DNA from 3 places in the Burkholderia sp. 22PA0099 genome. Region 2 is predicted to be linked to each of the others. Evidence: predicted binding sites of a transcription regulator. Region 2 holds the regulator's gene; each other region holds the start of a gene.
The links. The regulator LexA, encoded in region 2, represses DNA repair genes until DNA is damaged. The targets are predictions, from matches to a motif close to ACTGTATNNNNATACAGT.
Positions count from the first base shown of each region.

Region 1: dinB (DNA polymerase IV) is a predicted target of LexA. The motif match lies at 2,201-2,218, and genes of this name have one in related genera.
Region 3: recA (recombinase RecA) is a predicted target of LexA. The motif match lies at 2,662-2,679, and genes of this name have one in related genera.

Region 1 covers NZ_CP163165.1:1,458,515-1,464,357, reverse strand. Annotated here, with positions in the region: gene AB4851_RS22055 (M3 family metallopeptidase) at 1-872, shown strand, start outside; gene dinB (DNA polymerase IV) at 983-2,125, opposite strand; gene AB4851_RS22045 (LysE family translocator) at 2,288-2,923, opposite strand; gene AB4851_RS22040 (aspartate/glutamate racemase family protein) at 3,126-3,818, shown strand; gene AB4851_RS22035 (lactonase family protein) at 3,884-5,113, opposite strand; gene AB4851_RS22030 (pentapeptide MXKDX repeat protein) at 5,320-5,592, opposite strand; gene AB4851_RS22025 (molybdopterin-dependent oxidoreductase) at 5,670-5,843, opposite strand, start outside.
Region 2 covers NZ_CP163165.1:2,581,135-2,586,977, reverse strand. Annotated here, with positions in the region: gene nodI (nodulation factor ABC transporter ATP-binding protein NodI) at 1-301, opposite strand, end outside; gene AB4851_RS26880 (universal stress protein) at 520-1,017, shown strand; gene AB4851_RS26875 (DUF2939 domain-containing protein) at 1,103-1,747, opposite strand; gene AB4851_RS26870 (hypothetical protein) at 1,787-2,110, opposite strand; gene lexA (transcriptional repressor LexA) at 2,153-2,800, opposite strand; gene AB4851_RS26860 (sulfate ABC transporter substrate-binding protein) at 3,072-4,106, shown strand; gene cysT (sulfate ABC transporter permease subunit CysT) at 4,291-5,190, shown strand; gene cysW (sulfate ABC transporter permease subunit CysW) at 5,187-5,843, shown strand, end outside.
Region 3 covers NZ_CP163165.1:880,684-886,526, reverse strand. Annotated here, with positions in the region: gene AB4851_RS19250 (hypothetical protein) at 1-312, opposite strand, end outside; gene recX (recombination regulator RecX) at 407-1,495, opposite strand; gene recA (recombinase RecA) at 1,495-2,583, opposite strand; gene AB4851_RS19235 (response regulator) at 2,785-3,528, shown strand; gene AB4851_RS19230 (sensor histidine kinase) at 3,548-5,203, shown strand; gene AB4851_RS19225 (MFS transporter) at 5,424-5,843, shown strand, end outside.

The DNA of each region.
Region 1 (5,843 bases), 1.1 Mb from region 2:
ACCCGGACGGCACGCTGGTCGCCCAGTTCTACCTCGACCTGTACGCACGCGAAGGCAAGCGCGGCGGCGCCTGGATGGACGACGCTCGCACCCGCGCCAAACGCGCCACGGGCGTGCAGACGCCGGTGGCCTACCTGACCTGCAACTTCTCGGCGCCGGTCGGCGGCAAGCCCGCCTGCTTCACGCACGATGAAGTGATCACGCTGTTCCACGAGTTCGGCCACGGCCTGCATCACATGCTGACGCGCGTCGAGGAACTCGGCGTGTCGGGCATCAACGGCGTGGAATGGGATGCGGTGGAACTGCCGTCGCAGTTCATGGAGAACTTCTGCTGGGAATGGGACGTGCTGACCTCGATGTCCTCGCACGTCGAATCGGGCGCGTCGCTGCCGCGCGAGCTGTTCGACAAGATGCTGGCCGCGAAGAACTTCCAGAGCGGCCTCGGCACGCTGCGCCAGATCGTGTTCTCGATGTACGACATGCTGCTGCACATCGATTTCGATCCGGCCGGCACGGTGGGCGCGGTGGAATTCGCGCGCGACATCAACGAGCGCTTCCACGTGATCCCGCAATCGCCGTTCTCGCGCTGGCCGAACACGTTCAGCCATATCTTCGCGGGCGGTTACGCGGCCGGCTACTACAGCTACAAGTGGGCCGAGGTGCTGTCGGCCGATGCGTACGCGGCCTTCGAGGAAGCGGCGAAAGCCGGCGGCACCGTGCTCGACGCGGCCACCGGCACGCGCTACCGCCGCGAGATCCTCGAAGTGGGCGGCAGCCGCCCGGCGATGGAATCGTTCAAGGCGTTCCGCGGCCGCGAGCCGGAAATCGACGCGCTGCTGCGTCACAACGGCATGACGGCGACGGCGCACTGAGGCCGGCACGGCCCCGAACCAGCGGCGCACGACTGACGCGCTGCCGGTGCACGACGGCGCTCACTTCGCAGTGAGCGCCGTTTTTCATTGGCCGCAGCCGGGCGCTCGGCTCAAGGCGCGACGATGCCCTCGCCCGCTTCATCCTCACCGTTGCCGTCCTGGCCGTCGCCTTCATCGTCATCGTCATCACCGAACAACGCGATCTGGCCGTGCCGCTCGGCCGTATCCTCATCGACACGCACGCCCACGCCGAGCAGCCGCACCGCCTGCTGCCGCCGCACCAGCCCTTTTTCGAGCAGCGCCACGGCAGTATCGGCATCGGTCGCCTCGGCCACGCATTCGACCGTGGTGCGCTGGAAATCGGCGAAACGGATCTTCACGAACAGCTTGCGGATCGTGCGCAGCGAATTGGTGCGCGCAATCCGCGCGTCGAGCTGGACCACGAGCTTGCGCAACTCCTCGGCGCATTGCGCGGGCGTGGTCAGATCGCTCACGTAGGTGTTTTCGACGCTGACCGACTTGCGCTCGCGATCGGCATGCACGCGCCGCTCGTCGATGCCGCGCGACAGCTCGAACAGCCGCCGGCCGAACGAGCCGAATTCGCGATGCAGGTCGATCTGCGACCAGCCGCGCAACTGCGCGCAGGTCTCGATGCCGAGCCGCTCCAGCTTCGCGGCGGTCACGCGGCCCACGCCGAACAGCTTGCGCACCGGCAGCGCGGCCACGAACGCGTCGATCTGCGGCGGGCGCACCACGAACAGGCCGTCGGGCTTGTTCCAGTCGGAGGCGATCTTGGCGATGAACTTGTTCGGCGCGACGCCGGCCGAGACGGTCACCCCCACCGTGTCGCGCACGCGCTCGCGAATCTCGCGCGCGATCAGCGTGGCGCTACCCTGGCAGCGCTCGGCGCGGCTCACGTCGAGGTAGGCCTCGTCGAGCGACAGCGGCTCGACCTCGGGCGTGTAGTCGCGGTAGATATCCATGATGGCGCGCGACGCGATGCGGTATTTCTCCATCGACGGCGGGATGATCAGCAAGCCCGGGCACTTGCGCATGGCCAGCGCCGACGACATCGCCGAATGCACGCCGAAGCGCCGCGCTTCGTAATTGCAGGTGGCGATCACGCCGCGCCGGTCGGGCCGGCCGCCGACCGCGAGCGGCCGCCCGCGCAGCGAGGGATCGTCGCGCATCTCGACGGACGCATAGAAGCAGTCGCAATCGAGATGGATGATCTTGCGCGCGAACGCCGCCACGCCGCCCGGCGAGGCGGACGGCGCAACGGAATCAGCGGAATCGAGGGGCGTGGCGGGCGTATCCAAGGTAGCGATACTGTACAAAAAAACAGTGCCGCCGTGTTGTCGCGTTGCGATTTTGCCTGCGTGGGCAAAACCGGCCGGCGGGGCCGGATCAGCGGTTTATCCGTGCCGAAACGCGGCCAGTTTGGCGGCCAGCCCGAGGAAGAACGCACCGAGCGCCCGGTCGAGCCACGCCGACACGCGGCGGTTGGCGCGCAGGCCCTGCGAGAGCCTGGCGCCGAGCACGATCAGCGGCGGCTCGATCAGCGCCGCCACGGCGATGATCAGCGTGCCGTGCACGCCGAGCTGGAGCGGTACCGGGCCGGCGCCCGCCACCACGAACTGCGGCAGCAGCGCGAGAAAGAAAATCGCCACTTTCGGATTGAGGATGTCGATCAGCACGCCCTGCCGGTAGACCTGCGCGACGGTGCGCGGCGGGGGCGACGGGATTTCGAGCGCGCCGCCCTTCGAGCGCAGCGACTGGATGCCGAGCCAGGCCAGATAGCCCACGCCGATCCACTTGACGGCCAGAAACAGGCTGGCCGACGCATACAGGATCGCCGACAGCCCCACGGCCGCGCACGCCACATGGAACAGCGCCCCGCTCCATACGCCGAGCATGGCCGCGAAACCGTGCCGCCGGCCATTGCGAACGGTGTGCCCGAGGATGAACGCGATGTCCGGCCCCGGCGCGATATTGAGCAGCACGGCCATGCCGAAAAACGCCATCCAGTGAGCCGGGTCGTAGTGCAGCATGGGAGCCGTCCTTGCGCATGCAAGCGCCGCAGAGTGGTCAGGCCACGAGCATACGGCAGCCGCGCTCGCCCGATCAACCTTCGCCGTCATGGCCCGATCGCTCGATCCGTACCGGCCGTTCCCGCCCCGAACCGTACCGCCACCGCGGCGGCCCGCGACCTATACTCGGCAGCACCTCACGACCCACACGCACGGAGTATCCATGAAAACGATCGGCCTGATCGGCGGCATGAGCTGGGAATCGTCGGCGGAGTATTACCGGCTGATCAATCGCGAATCGAAGGCGCGGCACGGCGGCCATCACAACGCGAAAAGCGTGCTGGTGACGGTCGATTTCGCCGAGATCGAGGCCTTGCAGCGCGAACAGGACTGGCACGCGCTCGGCGAACGGATGGCCGGCGCGGCGCGCCAGCTTCAGGCGGCCGGCGCGGACCTCATCGTGCTGACCACCAACACCATGCACCGCGTGGCCGAGGCGATCGAGGCGGCCGTCACGCTGCCGTTCCTGCATATCGCCGACCCGACCGGCGCGGCGCTGCAGGCGGCCGGCGTGCGCCGCGTCGCCCTGCTCGGCACGCGCTACACGATGGAACTGCCGTTCTACGCGCAGCGGCTCGCCGAACGTTTCGGCATCGAGGTGCTGACGCCCGATGCCGACGATCGCGAGACGGTGCACCGCGTGATCTACGATGAGCTGTGCCACGGCCGGATCGAGGCCGCCTCGCGCGCCGCCTACGCGGCCATCATCGGCCGGCTGGCCGAGCGCGGCGCGCAGGCCGTGATCCTCGGCTGCACCGAGATCACGCTGCTGATCGGCGAACAGGATTCGCCGCTGAACGTCTACGACACGACGGCGCTGCATGCGCACGCCGCCGTGGCGTTCGCGGCGGATTGAGCTACAAGCGGCCCGTGGGCTCGGGCCGCTTGTAACGGCTCAGGGCCGCCCAAGGCCCGCCCGCGTCAGATCCCCGTCATGCCCTGCAGGCTGATCTTCGACTGGGTGTTGGCCGGCTGCTCGCCGAGCTTGGTCAGCGCGCCGTTCGCGCCGATCGCATACGCGACGATCTTGTCGTCGCCGGCGTAGTCCTGGTAGAGGAACTTGCCGTCCGGGCTGACCCACGAATCGTTCGCGAACGCCGACGTTTGCCCCGCGACCGGCGTTTCGGTGGCGATCGACGCGTTCACCAGCGCCATCTTGCCGGTGCTGTCGATCGAGAACAGCGAGATCGCGCCGCTGCCGTTGCCGATGTAGGCGAAACGGTTGTCCGGCGTCACGGTGATCCAGCACGGCGCGGCCTGGCCGGTCACGGTGATCGGCGAACCGGTCGAGGCGAACGCGCCCGTCGACGACGAGAAGCCGAACGATTCAACGGTGCCGCCCGCCGCGTCGGTCACGAAATAGCTCGACGCCAGCGCACCCGAGCCGAAGCGCGCGCCGAACGGGCCGACGCCGATCGAGCTGCTGTCGACCGGCGTGCCGAGCGTGCCGTCGGCCTGCACCGGGAAGGCCAGCAGCATGTTCAGCGGCGCGGTCGGCGTGACGGTGCGCAGGAAGCCGTTGACGATCACGTACTTGCCGTCGGGGCTGACCGACACTTCCGTCGGCAGCGCATCCTGCACCACCACCGCGTACTGGCCGATCGAGGTGAGCTTGCCGTCCGCGCCAAGGCGGTAGGCGCCCAGTTCCTGCGCGCCCTGCTGATGCGTGACGTAGAGCACGCCGTTCGCGAACGCGAGCGAAGTCGGCCGCACGCCGCCCGTGGGCGACACCGCCAGCAAGCTCAGATCGCTGCCCGAAATCGCGAACACGCTGACGGTGTTGTCGCCCGCATTGGCGACGAACAGGCGCGTGCCGTCCGGCGAGACCACGACGCTGTTGTTGCTGGTCAGCGCGTCGGGCGCGACGATGTTGCCCATGAAGTAGTTCACGCCGTTGGTGCCCTTGCCGCCCGTCGCCAGCACGGGCTTGGCGGTCAACGTGCCGTCGGCGTTGCGCACGAAATGCAGCACCGCGTTCTGCGTGTCGTTGGTTTGCGCGAACAGTTGCGCGGTCTTCTGCGGCGCGGGCGCCGGCGTGGACGCGGGAGCCGGCGCGGAGGCCACGGCCGGCGGCGTGGGGGTGTCGTCGCTGCCGCCGCATGCCGCGAGAATGGCCGTCGTGGTCAGGGCCGTGATCAATTTGAGCTTCATCCGTTTCACCTTGGTCGTCAGTAGTCGGGTTAGCGATCGTTGCTTGCTGGTTTCTCTCGATCGCGCGCCCATCAATTCGGGTAACTGAAGGTTGCGGTTACAACGGATTAAAAAATTTCTGCATGATTTTCCGCTTGCAGGAAGGCGTAAACGACGATGCCCGCGGGCCTGGCGGCACCGCGGGCATCGTCGTGCCGTGCGACGGCTTACTTCGACATGGCGTCCTTGCCCATCGAATCCTTGCTCATCGAATCCTTGCTCATGCCGTCCTTGCCCATCGCGTCATGCTTCATCGCGCCCTTGCCCATCGCATCGTGCTTCATCGCACCCTTGCCCATCGCGTCGTGCTTCATCGCGCCGTTGCCCATTGCGTCGTGCGACATCGCATCGTTCGACATTGCGCCGCTTGCTTGCGCGAATGCCGCCGTTGCACCGATGCTCAGCGTTGCCGCCACGATTGCCATTGCCAGTTTCTTCATGATTTGCTCCTTGCCGGGTGAAAAAAAATCGGTCCTTTCGATGCGGACCTGTTGATGAATCGTTCGCGCGCAGCCCGTCAGGACCCGCCGAACCAGTTGTAGCCCTGATCGACCCAATAGCCGCCCGGGTACACATTGGTGACGAAGATCTCGACGATATGCTTCGGGTTCTTGTAGCCCAATTTCGTCGGCATCCTCAGTTTCATCGGATAGCCGTATTTCGCCGGCAACCGTTGACCGTCGTAATCGAA
Region 2 (5,843 bases):
CGAGCAGGTTCTCGCGCACGCTGAAATCGGGATCGAGGTTGTCGAATTGCGGCACGACGCCGACGCGCAGCCGCGCCTGCCGTGCACGGGCCGGCACCGGCTCGTCGCACAGCCGGATCGTGCCGGAATCGGGGTAGGTCATGCCGAGCAGCATCCTCAGCGTGGTGGTCTTGCCCGCGCCGTTCGGCCCGAGCAGGCCGAAGCATTCGCCGCGCCGCACGTGAAACGACAGGCCGTCGACGACGCGTTTGTCGCCGAAGCTTTTTTTGACATCGTGAAATTCGATCGGAGCAGCGGACATGGGCGCGGAGGCGGGAGGTCGACGAAGGGACGGCACGAAGCGGCCATTCTAGTGCATCGCGTCCCGCTTTCGGCTCGCCGTGCGCGACCGGATCGTGCAAGCCTGCACCGCAATCCGGCATCGGCGAACTATTTGCGTGTCCGCGTTTTCCATCCCTTGCATCCTGAATTGCGGCGCACCATGATCAAATCGTCGACCGATTCTGCATGGAGGCGATCATGTCGAGCTACCAGACCATCCTGCTGTGTTACGACGGTACGCTGGAAGGCCGCAAGGCCTTGCGATGCGGTGCGGATCTCGCGCTGCAATTGAAGGCGAAGACGCATCTGCTGTCGGTCGTCGACATGCGTTCGAGCATCGCCCAGAGCGCGGGCCTGCTGACCGACGTGGCCTGCGGGCGCTTCGAGGAAACCGCGCGCGAGATTCTTCAGGAAGGCGTGGACTGGCTGACCGAGCGCGGCGTGCAGGCCGAGGGCCATTTCGCGTTCGGTTATCCGATCGACGAAATCGCCAACCTGGCGAAGTCGCTCAACGTCGATCTCGTGGTGGTGGGCCATCGCTGCCGCAGCGGTTTGTCTCGCTGGTGGATGGGCGCGGGCAATACACAACTGCTCGACCGCGTGTCGTGCAGCATCCTCGTGGCCTGCTCGTCGGCCGACGAGCAACGCGAGGAGCGGGCAAAGGAACGCGAGGCAGCGGCCAGCGCGGCGGCATGAGGCGTTGAAGGGGCCGACGAGGCCATGATTGAGGCGGCGCGGCTGGCCGCCTCGACTCTGCCGCGCGGGCCGCGGCAGTCAACCATCAGCGATGCAGATCGATCGCACTCAGTTTCCATCCGAACAGGCCGCTGCGACGGAAGATCGCCGCGTAGCGAGCGTCGCCGGCATTACGCTGATACACCACCACGAATTCATTAACGCTCTGATAAGCGGCGTTCGCCTGCGGCGCTGTGCTCGGGCCTGGCACGCCGCTGGCCGGTGGTGCAGCGGAGGCGGGCGGTGCAGGCGTGGGTGCAGGGGCAGGAGCAGGCTGATCGAGCGTAGGCGGGTGTTCGCCCGGATCGCCACGCGGCGGCAGCCCGCTCAACAGCGCGGCGACGCCTTCCGGCGTGGCATACGCATCGACGAGCGGCCCGATCAGCGCGGAGCCGATCATCGCGCCGAGCATGGCGAGCGGATTGTTATGGCGTTGGAGATCGATGCGACGCATCAACTCATCGGCCAGTTGCTGCTTGAGGCTGATGCGCAACGCCGGGTAATCGACGAAGCGGCTGATCGCCTGCGCATCGCGCGCATCGACAGCCTGCTTGAGATCGCGCAGGGCGAGATACGGCGAGGCGAACGCATAAATCACCGTGGCCAAGACGAGCAGGGCGACGACGACCCATGCCAGCGGCTTGAGCCAGCCGCGGCGAGGCGAAGAACCGGGGGATAAGGAAACGGGCACGGGGCCTCCGCGTGGATACGGTCAGTATCCAGAGACGGCTCAGACGGCCGAACGTTCCTGGGCGATGCAATCGTCGATCATGCGGCACACCGCATCGATCGAGCCGACCATGATGAGCCGCGACGACCCGTGATAGACGCGTACCGGCGCGCGCCGAGCCGGCTCGGCGTGATGGAGCCCGGCATTCAGCGAAACGCGGGCAAAGGCCGGCAGCGCCGATGGCAGCAAGGAAGCCGGCTCGGCCGCCCCGGAGGAGGCCGGTGCGCCGACATCAGCCGCGAGCGGTGCACAGGGCGTGCGACCGCGCAGATGGCGCAGACGACCGAATTGACGGAAAGGCAGCAGACGAGCGAGGCGTTCCATGGCGTTTCTCCAGATCGGGGCAGCGTGGCGGGACGGCGGGAATCAGAGTTCGCCGGACCGGATCAGACCGACGGCAATACCTTCGAGCGCGAACTCCGCGCTGCCGGCCTTCACGAAGATGTTTTCGTAATCGGGGTTCTCGGCAATCAGTTCGAGGCCCGTGGAATGGCGCTTCAGGCGCTTGACCGTGACGTCGTCGCCGAGCCGCGCGACGATGATCTGGCCGTCCTTCGCCTCGGTGCGCTTCTGCACGGCGAGCAGGTCGCCGTCGAGGATGCCGGCGTCGCGCATCGACAGGCCGCGCACCTTCAGCAGGTAATCGGGTTTGCTCGTGAACAGCGCCGGATCGCAGGCGTAATGCTGCGAGATGTGTTCTTGCGCCAGGATCGGGCTGCCTGCCGCCACCCGGCCGACCAGCGGCAGCGAAAGCTGCATCAGCCCCGCGTGGGGCAGCGTGAACTGATAGGGGGAATCCTCGAGGCCGAGCAGGCGGATGCCGCGCGACGCGCCGGCGGCCAGCTCGATCACGCCCTTGCGGGCCAGCGCCCGAAGGTGCTCCTCGGCCGCATTCGGCGAACTGAAACCCAGCTCGGCCGCGATTTCCGCCCGGGTGGGCGGGAAGCCGGTGCGCTCGATCGCGCGGCGGACCAGATCGAATACTTGCTGCTGACGTGCGGTGAGTTTGGTCATGATCAACTGTATGGATAGACAGTGATCTGTATTTTTATACAGTAGTTCGGGAATTTCAAGCGTTACTTGAAGTTCGTCGCTATGACGCCGGTTCCGACGCCATCAAAGGGCGTTCCAGCGCCGGTTTCCATGCCTCAACCGTCCGTCGGGCGGTCTTTACCACTTTTTCTTCTAAAAGAATGAATAACGATTATTTTTAATGATGAAAGCTGTTCGCTAGACTGACCCGACATTGCAAAAAACGATCCACGAACCTTTGGAGATCACCGGGATGGTCAAGCGCAACACGGGGCTGGCAGGCGGCGTTCGCCGTCTTATCGCAACACTGGCGGTCGGCGCGGCGGCGCTGGGCGGGGCCACGCATGCACTGGCGGACACGACGTTGCTGAACGTCTCCTACGATCCGACCCGCGAACTGTATCAGGACATCAACCAGGCCTTCGGCAAGGAATGGAAGGCCAAGACGGGCGAAACCGTCACGTTCAAGCAGTCGCACGGCGGTTCGGGCGCGCAGGCGCGCTCGGTGCTCGACGGCCTGCAGGCCGACGTGGTGACGCTGGCGCTGGCCTGGGACATCGACGCGCTGGCCAACAAGGGGATCGTCGCCAAGGATTGGCAGAAGCGCTTGCCCGACAACGCCTCGCCGTACACCTCGACCATCGTGTTCCTGGTTCGCAAGGGCAACCCGAAGGGCATCAAGGATTGGGACGATCTGGTGAAGCCGGGCGTGTCGATCATCACGCCGAACCCGAAGACCTCGGGCGGCGCGCGCTGGAACTACCTGGCGGCCTGGGCCTACGCCCTGCACAAGCCGGGCGGCAACGAGCAGACGGCCAAGGATTTCGTCTCGAAGCTCTACAAGAATGCCGGCGTGCTCGATTCGGGCGCGCGTGGCGCCACCACCAGCTTCGTGCAACGTGATATCGGCGACGTGCTGATCGCCTGGGAAAACGAGGCGTTCCTGTCGCTGAAGGAATTCGGTCCGGACAAGTTCCAGATCGTGGTGCCGTCGGTCAGCATCCTGGCCGAGCCGCCGGTGGCGGTGGTGGACAAGGTGGTCGACAAGAAGGGCGACCGCAAGCTGGCCGAGGCCTACCTGAACTTCCTGTACAGCAAGGAAGGCCAGGAAATCGCGGCGCGCAACTTCTATCGCCCGCGTTCGAAGGACGTGCCGGCCGAGCTGACCAAGCAGTTTCCGAAGCTGAAGCTGTACACGGTCGACGACACCTTCGGCGGCTGGACCAACGCGCAGAAGACGCACTTCGCCGACGGCGGCGTGTTCGACTCGATCTACAAACCGCAGTAACGCTTCCGGCGCGCAGCCGGAAGCCGGCGGCGCGCTCCCGAGGGGCGCGCCGCCACGCAGCAGAACCCGAGGCGGCGCGGCAATACACGGCACGCGTGGCCCGATATAACGCAGCACCCAGCGCGGCCGCCCGGAAATCTCCCGGCGGCCGCGTCTCCCAAGTCAACCTAGGAAGCGCTTTCGCATGACGACGTACACCTTCCGCAAGCCGAGCGCATTGCCCGGCTTCGGCTTGACGCTCGGGATCACGGTGGCCTATTTGAGCCTCGTGGTGCTGATACCGCTTGCCTCCACCTTCCTCAAAACGGCCACGCTGACCTGGGACCAGTTCGTCGCGGCGACCACCTCCGCGCGCGTGGTGGCGTCCTACCGGCTCACGTTCCTCGCGGCGCTCGGTGGCGCGCTCATCAATGCCGTGTTCGGTTTCCTGGTGGCCTGGGTGCTGGTGCGCTACACGTTCCCGTTTAAGCGGCTGGTGGACGCGATCGTCGACCTGCCGTTCGCGTTGCCCACCTCGGTGGCCGGCATTTCGCTGGCCGCCGTCTACGCGCAGAACGGCTGGCTCGGGCAATACCTGGTGCCGCTCGGCATCAAGGTGGCGTTTACGCCGCTCGGCGTGCTGGTGGCGCTGACCTTCATCGGCCTGCCGTTCGTGGTGCGCACGGTGCAGCCGGTGCTGGAGGATTTCGAGCGCGAGCAGGAAGAAGCCGCGGCCTGCCTCGGCGCGACGCGTTGGCTGACGTTCCGCCGCGTGGTGCTGCCGGCCGTGCTGCCGGCGCTGCTGACCGGTTTCGCGCTCGCGTTCGCGCGTGCGCTCGGCGAATACGGCTCGGTGATCTTCATCGCCGGCAACGTGCCGATGAAATCCGAAATCACCTCGTTGCTGATCATCACCAAGCTCGAACAGTACGACTACGCCGGCGCGACCGCGCTGGCCGTGGTGATGCTGGTGGTGTCGTTCGCGATGCTGTTCCTGATCAACACGCTGCAATGGGTCCTGCAACGCCGCACCAGCCGCGGCGCAAGCGGCCCGGCGCCGGCCGCGACCACGGCCACGGCCGTCACGGCGGGAGGTGCGCAATGAGCCGCCAGACCAATCCGGGTTCCGCGCTGGCCGCAGGCAACGTCGCGCCGCGCGCCACGGCGGCGCGCCGTCACAATCCGGTCAGCGAGTCGCGCGTCACGCGCTGGGTGCTGACCGGCGTCGCGCTGCTGTTCCTGGCCGGCTTCCTGGTGGTGCCGCTCGCCGCGGTGTTCGCGCAGGCGCTGGCCAAGGGCATCGGCTTCTACTTCGAATCGCTGGCCGATCCGGACGCCTGGTCGGCGATCGTGCTGACGGTCACGGTGGCCGCGATCGCGGTGCCGCTGAACCTCGTGTTCGGGGTGTGCGCGTCATGGGCGATCGCCAAGTTCGAGTTTCGCGGCAAGGCGTTCCTGACCACGCTGATCGACTTGCCGTTCTCGGTGTCGCCGGTGATCTCGGGCCTCGTATACGTGCTGATGTTCGGCGCGCAGGGCTGGCTCGGGCCGTGGCTGGAAGCGCACGACATCCAGATCATCTTCGCGGTGCCGGGCATCGTGATGGCGACCATCTTCGTGACGTTCCCGTTCGTCGCGCGCGAGCTGATCCCGCTGATGCAGGCGCAGGGCAACGACGAGGAAGAGGCCGCGCGCGTGCTGGGCGCGTCGGGATGGCAGATCTTCCGCCGCGTGACGCTGCCGAACGTGCGCTGGGGC
Region 3 (5,843 bases), 1.7 Mb from region 2:
ATCGGAACGGCAATTCCGGCCGGACGACGCGGCGGCGCCGGCGACACGGGGTTCGCGATCGGAGCGCATGCTGGGCCTGGGTTCATGGATCGGCTGTCCACTCGGCTGCATCACCTTGATCGCCGCCGCGCAATGCGACAGGACCGATGGATCGATGACGCTGCCCCACACGCCACCCCGTCGGTCGGTGAACGCCGGAACGGCGCGCCAGAAGCGCGACGGGCGTGACACGGGCTTGGATGACGGCATGCGCAAGGTTGAAGCCGATAAGGAAAACCGCACGATCTTAGCATTATCGAGGGTTTGCCGCATCGCCACGAATATCCGGTTAGACCCTTATTGGCAACAGGATGCAGTGCAGCATCGAGGGCCGGACCCGGCTAAAAAGAGAGCACGAAACAAGGGTTTAGGCACCCTCGAACTCGTCCTCGCCGCCCTTCAGGATCTTGACGATCGTGCTGCTGGAAAAGCCGCGCGACGCCAGGAAGCGCGCCTGCTTGGCTCGCTCGGCCGGCGAGCCCGGCAGGCTGCCGAACTTCTTGCGCCAGACGGCCTGCGCACGGCTGAACTCGGTTTCGCGAAGCTGCTCGGTCACCGATTCGACCAGTTCGCCATCGACCGAATGACGCTTCAGTTCGCCCAGGATGCGGGCCGTACCGAGGCGCGACGCGCGCCGATGCACGAGGCTTTCGGTAAACCGGGCATCGGACAGCCAGTTCTCGCGCTCGAGCGCATCGAGCAAGGCCTCGGGATCGTCGCCCTCCTCCACGTACGGCGCGAGCTTGCGCGCCAGTTCGCTGCGGCTGTATTCGCGGCGCGAGAGATAGCCGAGCGCCCGGCCCTTCAGCGAGCGCGCCGGGCGCGCGGGCGCGGCGCGGCGCGTGTCGTTCTCGGGCACGGATGCTTCGCGAGCGGAGGAAGAATCGGCGGATGACGTGGCTTCGCCGCGTTCGCCGCGGCCGCTTCGCGCCTCGAACGGGCTGCTGGTGCGCCGCCGCGTGCGGCGCGTGGCCTGCTCGCTGGTGCGCGAATATTGATCGCCGTCGGCATTTTCGAAGCGGCCCTGCCGGGCTGGAGCGCGAGCAGCCGGCTCGAACGGTTCGGACGCCGGCGCTTCGCGACGCGACGCCTGCGGTTGTAATGCCCCGGTTGCCGGGGTAAACGAGCCGCCCGCCCGCGACAGGCCGGTGGAGGCGGCCCGGCCCGCACCGTTGCGCACGGTACGGCTGCGGATGCCGCGCGCCGTATCGTGTGCGTCGAACGATTCGTCGGGATCGAACAGGTCGGCAGGATCACCGGGCGCGCCGACCCCGCGCTGAAACGCAACGAGGGCATCGTCGGATGCCCTCGTTGCGGAGCGGCCATCCGGCCGCCCCTCCTGCGATTGCGCAGCACCGGAGCGCACCGGGCGGCTCGTTTGCCGTTCGTCGGCCGCGCGATCCTCGCGCGACGACGTGGCCGACGAATCGTCCGAGCGCTCCCGGCTGCGACGCATCACTCTTCTTCGTCGAGGATCTCGTCCTCGGCAGCGCCGGCGCCCGCGACCACGCCGCCTTGCGGCATGGCCACCACACCGAGCGATTCGCGGATACGATTCTCGATCTCGCGAGCGACATCGCTGTTCTCGCGCAGGAATTCACGCGCGTTGTCCTTGCCCTGGCCGATCTTCTCGCCGTTGTAGCTGTACCAGGCGCCGGCCTTGTCGACGATCTTCGCCTGCACGCCGAGATCGATGATTTCGCCCTGACGCGAAATGCCTTCGCCATACAAGATATCGAAGATCGCCTCGCGGAACGGCGGCGCGACCTTGTTCTTGACGACCTTGACGCGCGTTTCGTTGCCGATCACCTCGTCGTTCTTCTTGATCGAGCCGATCCGGCGGATGTCGAGACGCACCGACGCGTAGAACTTCAGCGCATTGCCGCCCGTGGTGGTTTCCGGGTTGCCGAACATCACGCCGATCTTCATGCGGATCTGGTTGATGAAGATCACCAGGCAGTTCGTGCGCTTGATCGTGCCCGTGAGCTTGCGCAGCGCCTGCGACATCAGGCGAGCCTGCAGGCCCGGCAGCGAATCGCCCATTTCGCCTTCGATTTCGGCCTTCGGCACCAGCGCCGCGACCGAGTCGATCACGATCATGTCGATCGAGCCCGAACGCACCAGCGCATCGGTGATTTCCAGTGCCTGCTCGCCCGTGTCCGGCTGCGAGATCAGCAGCTCCGGCACGTTGACGCCGAGCTTCGAGGCGTACTGGACGTCGAGCGCGTGTTCCGCGTCGATGAATGCCGCCGTGCCGCCGAGCTTTTGCATTTCGGCAATCACTTGCAGCGTGAGGGTGGTTTTACCCGACGATTCCGGGCCGTAGATTTCGACGACGCGGCCGCGCGGCAAGCCACCGACGCCGAGCGCGATATCGAGACCGAGCGAACCGGTGGAGACGACCTGGATGTCTTCCATGGCCTCGGCATCGCCGAGCTTCATGATCGAGCCCTTGCCGAACTGCTTCTCGATCTGGGCCAGCGCTGCCGCCAGCGCCTTGCTCTTTTCCGCGGTCAGCCCGGCGCCTTTCTTACTATCTTCCATGAATCGTCCTTTGCTATGATGAGCAGCGTCTGATTGGGGCACACCGGGCGACAAGCCGTTAGGTGCACGAATGCAGACACTGTATAAAAAAACAGTAGTTTGTGCAAGCCCGAATTGCGGGTTCCGCACGACTCATCCCGACCCTCCGGAGACACCCGCGCAGGCGCCCGCACGCCGCCTCGCGCGCCGCGGCCACGCACCATGCGAATCCTGATTGCCGAAGATGACAGCATACTCGCGGACGGTTTGACCCGATCACTCCGCCAATCGGGCTATGCCGTCGATCACGTCGCGAACGGCGTCGAGGCCGATACCGCGCTGTCGATGCAGACGTTCGACCTCCTGATTCTCGATCTCGGCCTGCCGAAAATGCCCGGTCTCGACGTGTTGCGGCGCCTGCGCGCACGCAACTCGGTCTTGCCGGTGCTGATACTGACCGCCGCGGACAGCGTCGACGAACGCGTCAAGGGCCTCGACCTCGGCGCCGACGACTACATGGCCAAGCCCTTCGCGCTGAACGAACTCGAAGCGCGCGTACGCGCCCTCACGCGGCGCGGCGCCGGCGGTGGCCCGACGGTGATCCGCCATGGCTCGTTGAGCTTCGACCAGGTGGGCCGGCTCGCCTACGCCAACGAACGCGTGCTCGATTTGTCGGCGCGCGAGCTCGGCCTGCTCGAAGTGCTGTTGCAACGGATCGGCCGGCTCGTCTCGAAGGAGCAGCTCGTCGATCACCTGTGCGAATGGGGCGAGGAAGTCAGCAACAACGCGATCGAGGTCTATGTGCACCGGCTGCGCAAGAAGATCGAGCCGAGCGGCGTGCGCATCCTGACCGTGCGCGGGCTCGGCTACTGCATGGAGAAAGCGGCGGCCGAACCGGCCGCAAGTGTGGCCACGGCCACCGCGGCCACGTCGGAAGCACCGGCGGCGCTCCCGCCGCTGCGCTGACGGGCCGCCGCGCCCCGCGATGGCCACGCCGTTCCGCCCGCCGCGCGCCCGGCCCAAGCCTCGGCCGCAAGATCCGCACGACGCCGAACGCGACGCGCGCTACGAGAACCCGTTCGCGCCGCCCGACGAGGGCGAATCCACCGATACCGGCCGGCCGCGCTCGCTGTTCGGCGAAATCCTCGACTGGATGCTGGCGCCGCTCTTGCTGCTCTGGCCGATGAGCATCGCCGTCACCTATCTGGTGGCGAAAACCATCGCCGACGGCCCGTTCGACCGTGCGCTCGAAACCGACGCCTACGTGCTCGCGCGGCAGATCACGCCCGTCAACGGCGTGGCCGAGCTGGTGCTGCCCAAGGCCACGCTCGACCTGCTGCGCACCGACAACGTCGACAGCGTCTACTTCCAGGTGCTCGGCACGCGCGGCGAACTGGTGGCCGGCGAGGCCGACCTGCCGCTGCCGCGCGACGACGACCGCCCGCCGCCCGGCCTCGTGCTGTTCCGCAACGACCTGCTGCGCGGCAACGACATCCGCGTCGCCTACACCACCGTCGCGCTGCCCGGCGCGAGCGGTGCGCAACCGGTGCTGGTGCAGGTCAGCGAGACGCTCGACAAGCGCAACGCGCTCGCCAACGACATCATCAAGGGCGTGATCCTGCCGCAGTTCGTGATCCTGCCGCTGGCAATCGTGCTGGTGTGGTTCGGGCTGTCGCGCGGCCTCGCGCCGCTGACCGCCCTGCAGGCGCACATCCGCAACCGCCGCCCCGACGATCTCTCGCCCGTCGATGCGCAACGCGCGCCGCCCGAAATCGAGCCGCTCGTCACCTCGTTCAACGATCTGCTCGCCCGACTCGAACAGAACATCGCGCTGCAAAAGCGCTTCATCGCCGACGCCGCCCATCAGATGAAGACGCCGCTGGCCGGGTTGCGCACCCAGGCCGAATTCGCACTGCGTCACGAGGTTTCGGCCGAGGTCGGGCACTCGCTCGAACAGATCGCGGCCAGCTCCGAGCAGGCCGCGCGGCTCGTCACGCAATTGCTGGCGCTGGCGCGCGCCGAGAATCGCGCGAGCGGGCTGACGTTCGAGCCGGTCGATCCGCTGGCGCTGGCGCGCGTGACCGTGCGCGACTGGGTACAGGCTGCGTTCGCGAAACGCATGGATCTCGGCTACGAAGGGCCGGACGACATGCCGGACGCCGAAAACAGCGAGCCGCCCGACGAACCACCGGCCGGCAACGCACTGCCTTCGCCGCCTGCGCTCATCGACGGCAACCCCGTGATGCTGCGCGAGATGCTCGGCAACCTGATCGACAACGCGATCCGCTACACACCGGAAGGCGGGCGGATCACGGTGCGCGTGGCCATCGCCCCCACCGCGACGCTGGCCGACGACGCCCATCACGCCCACCGCCCCGCCACCGGGGTGGTGCACATCGATGTGGAAGACACCGGCCCCGGCATTCCCGCGCACGAACGCGGGCGCGTGCTCGAACGCTTCTATCGCATCCTCGGCCGCGATGGCGAGGGCAGCGGGCTGGGCCTGGCGATCGTGCGCGAGATCGTCACGCAGCACGGCGGCGAGATCGCGATCGACGACCACGTCTATCAGGCCGCCCCCCGCCTGGCCGGCACGCTGGTGCGCGTCAGCTTCGCGCTGCGCCAGGCCGCCCCGGAATAACCCTGAGCCGCACGACGGCGCTGCGAACCATGCGCAGAAATACGCGAACATCGAGTATCGATGGGCGACATTGACGCAATTTCACTGCATTCTCGCCCGACGCTCCCAATAAACCCTGATCGGCTTTCCAGTCAGAACACCGTAAGTTTGGCCGCCAATAATCGTCGCAAGTTCGTCAGGATGGCGAACTGATACCGATATCAAGAACTGGAGACGACTCATGGCGACAGTAGGCGGGCACATCGCGCATTCGCCGATGACGAGCGACGAGAAACGCGTGATCTTCGCGTCCTCGCTCGGCACCGTGTTCGAGTGGTACGACTTTTATCTGGCCGGCTCGCTCGCGGCCTACATCAGCAAGAGCTTCTTCTCGGGCGTCAATCCCACCGCAGCGTTCATCTTCACGCTGCTCGGCTTCGCCGCCGGCTTCGCGGTGCGCCCGTTCGGTGCCATTGTGTTCGGGCGGCTCGGCGACATGGTCGGCCGCAAGTACACGTTCCTCGTCACGATCGTGATCATGGGCGTATCGACGTTCGTGGTGGGCTTCCTGCCCGGCTACGCCACGATCGGCATCGCGGCACCGGTGATCTTCATCGCGATGCGGCTGCTGCAGGGCCTCGCGCTCGGCGGCGAATACGGC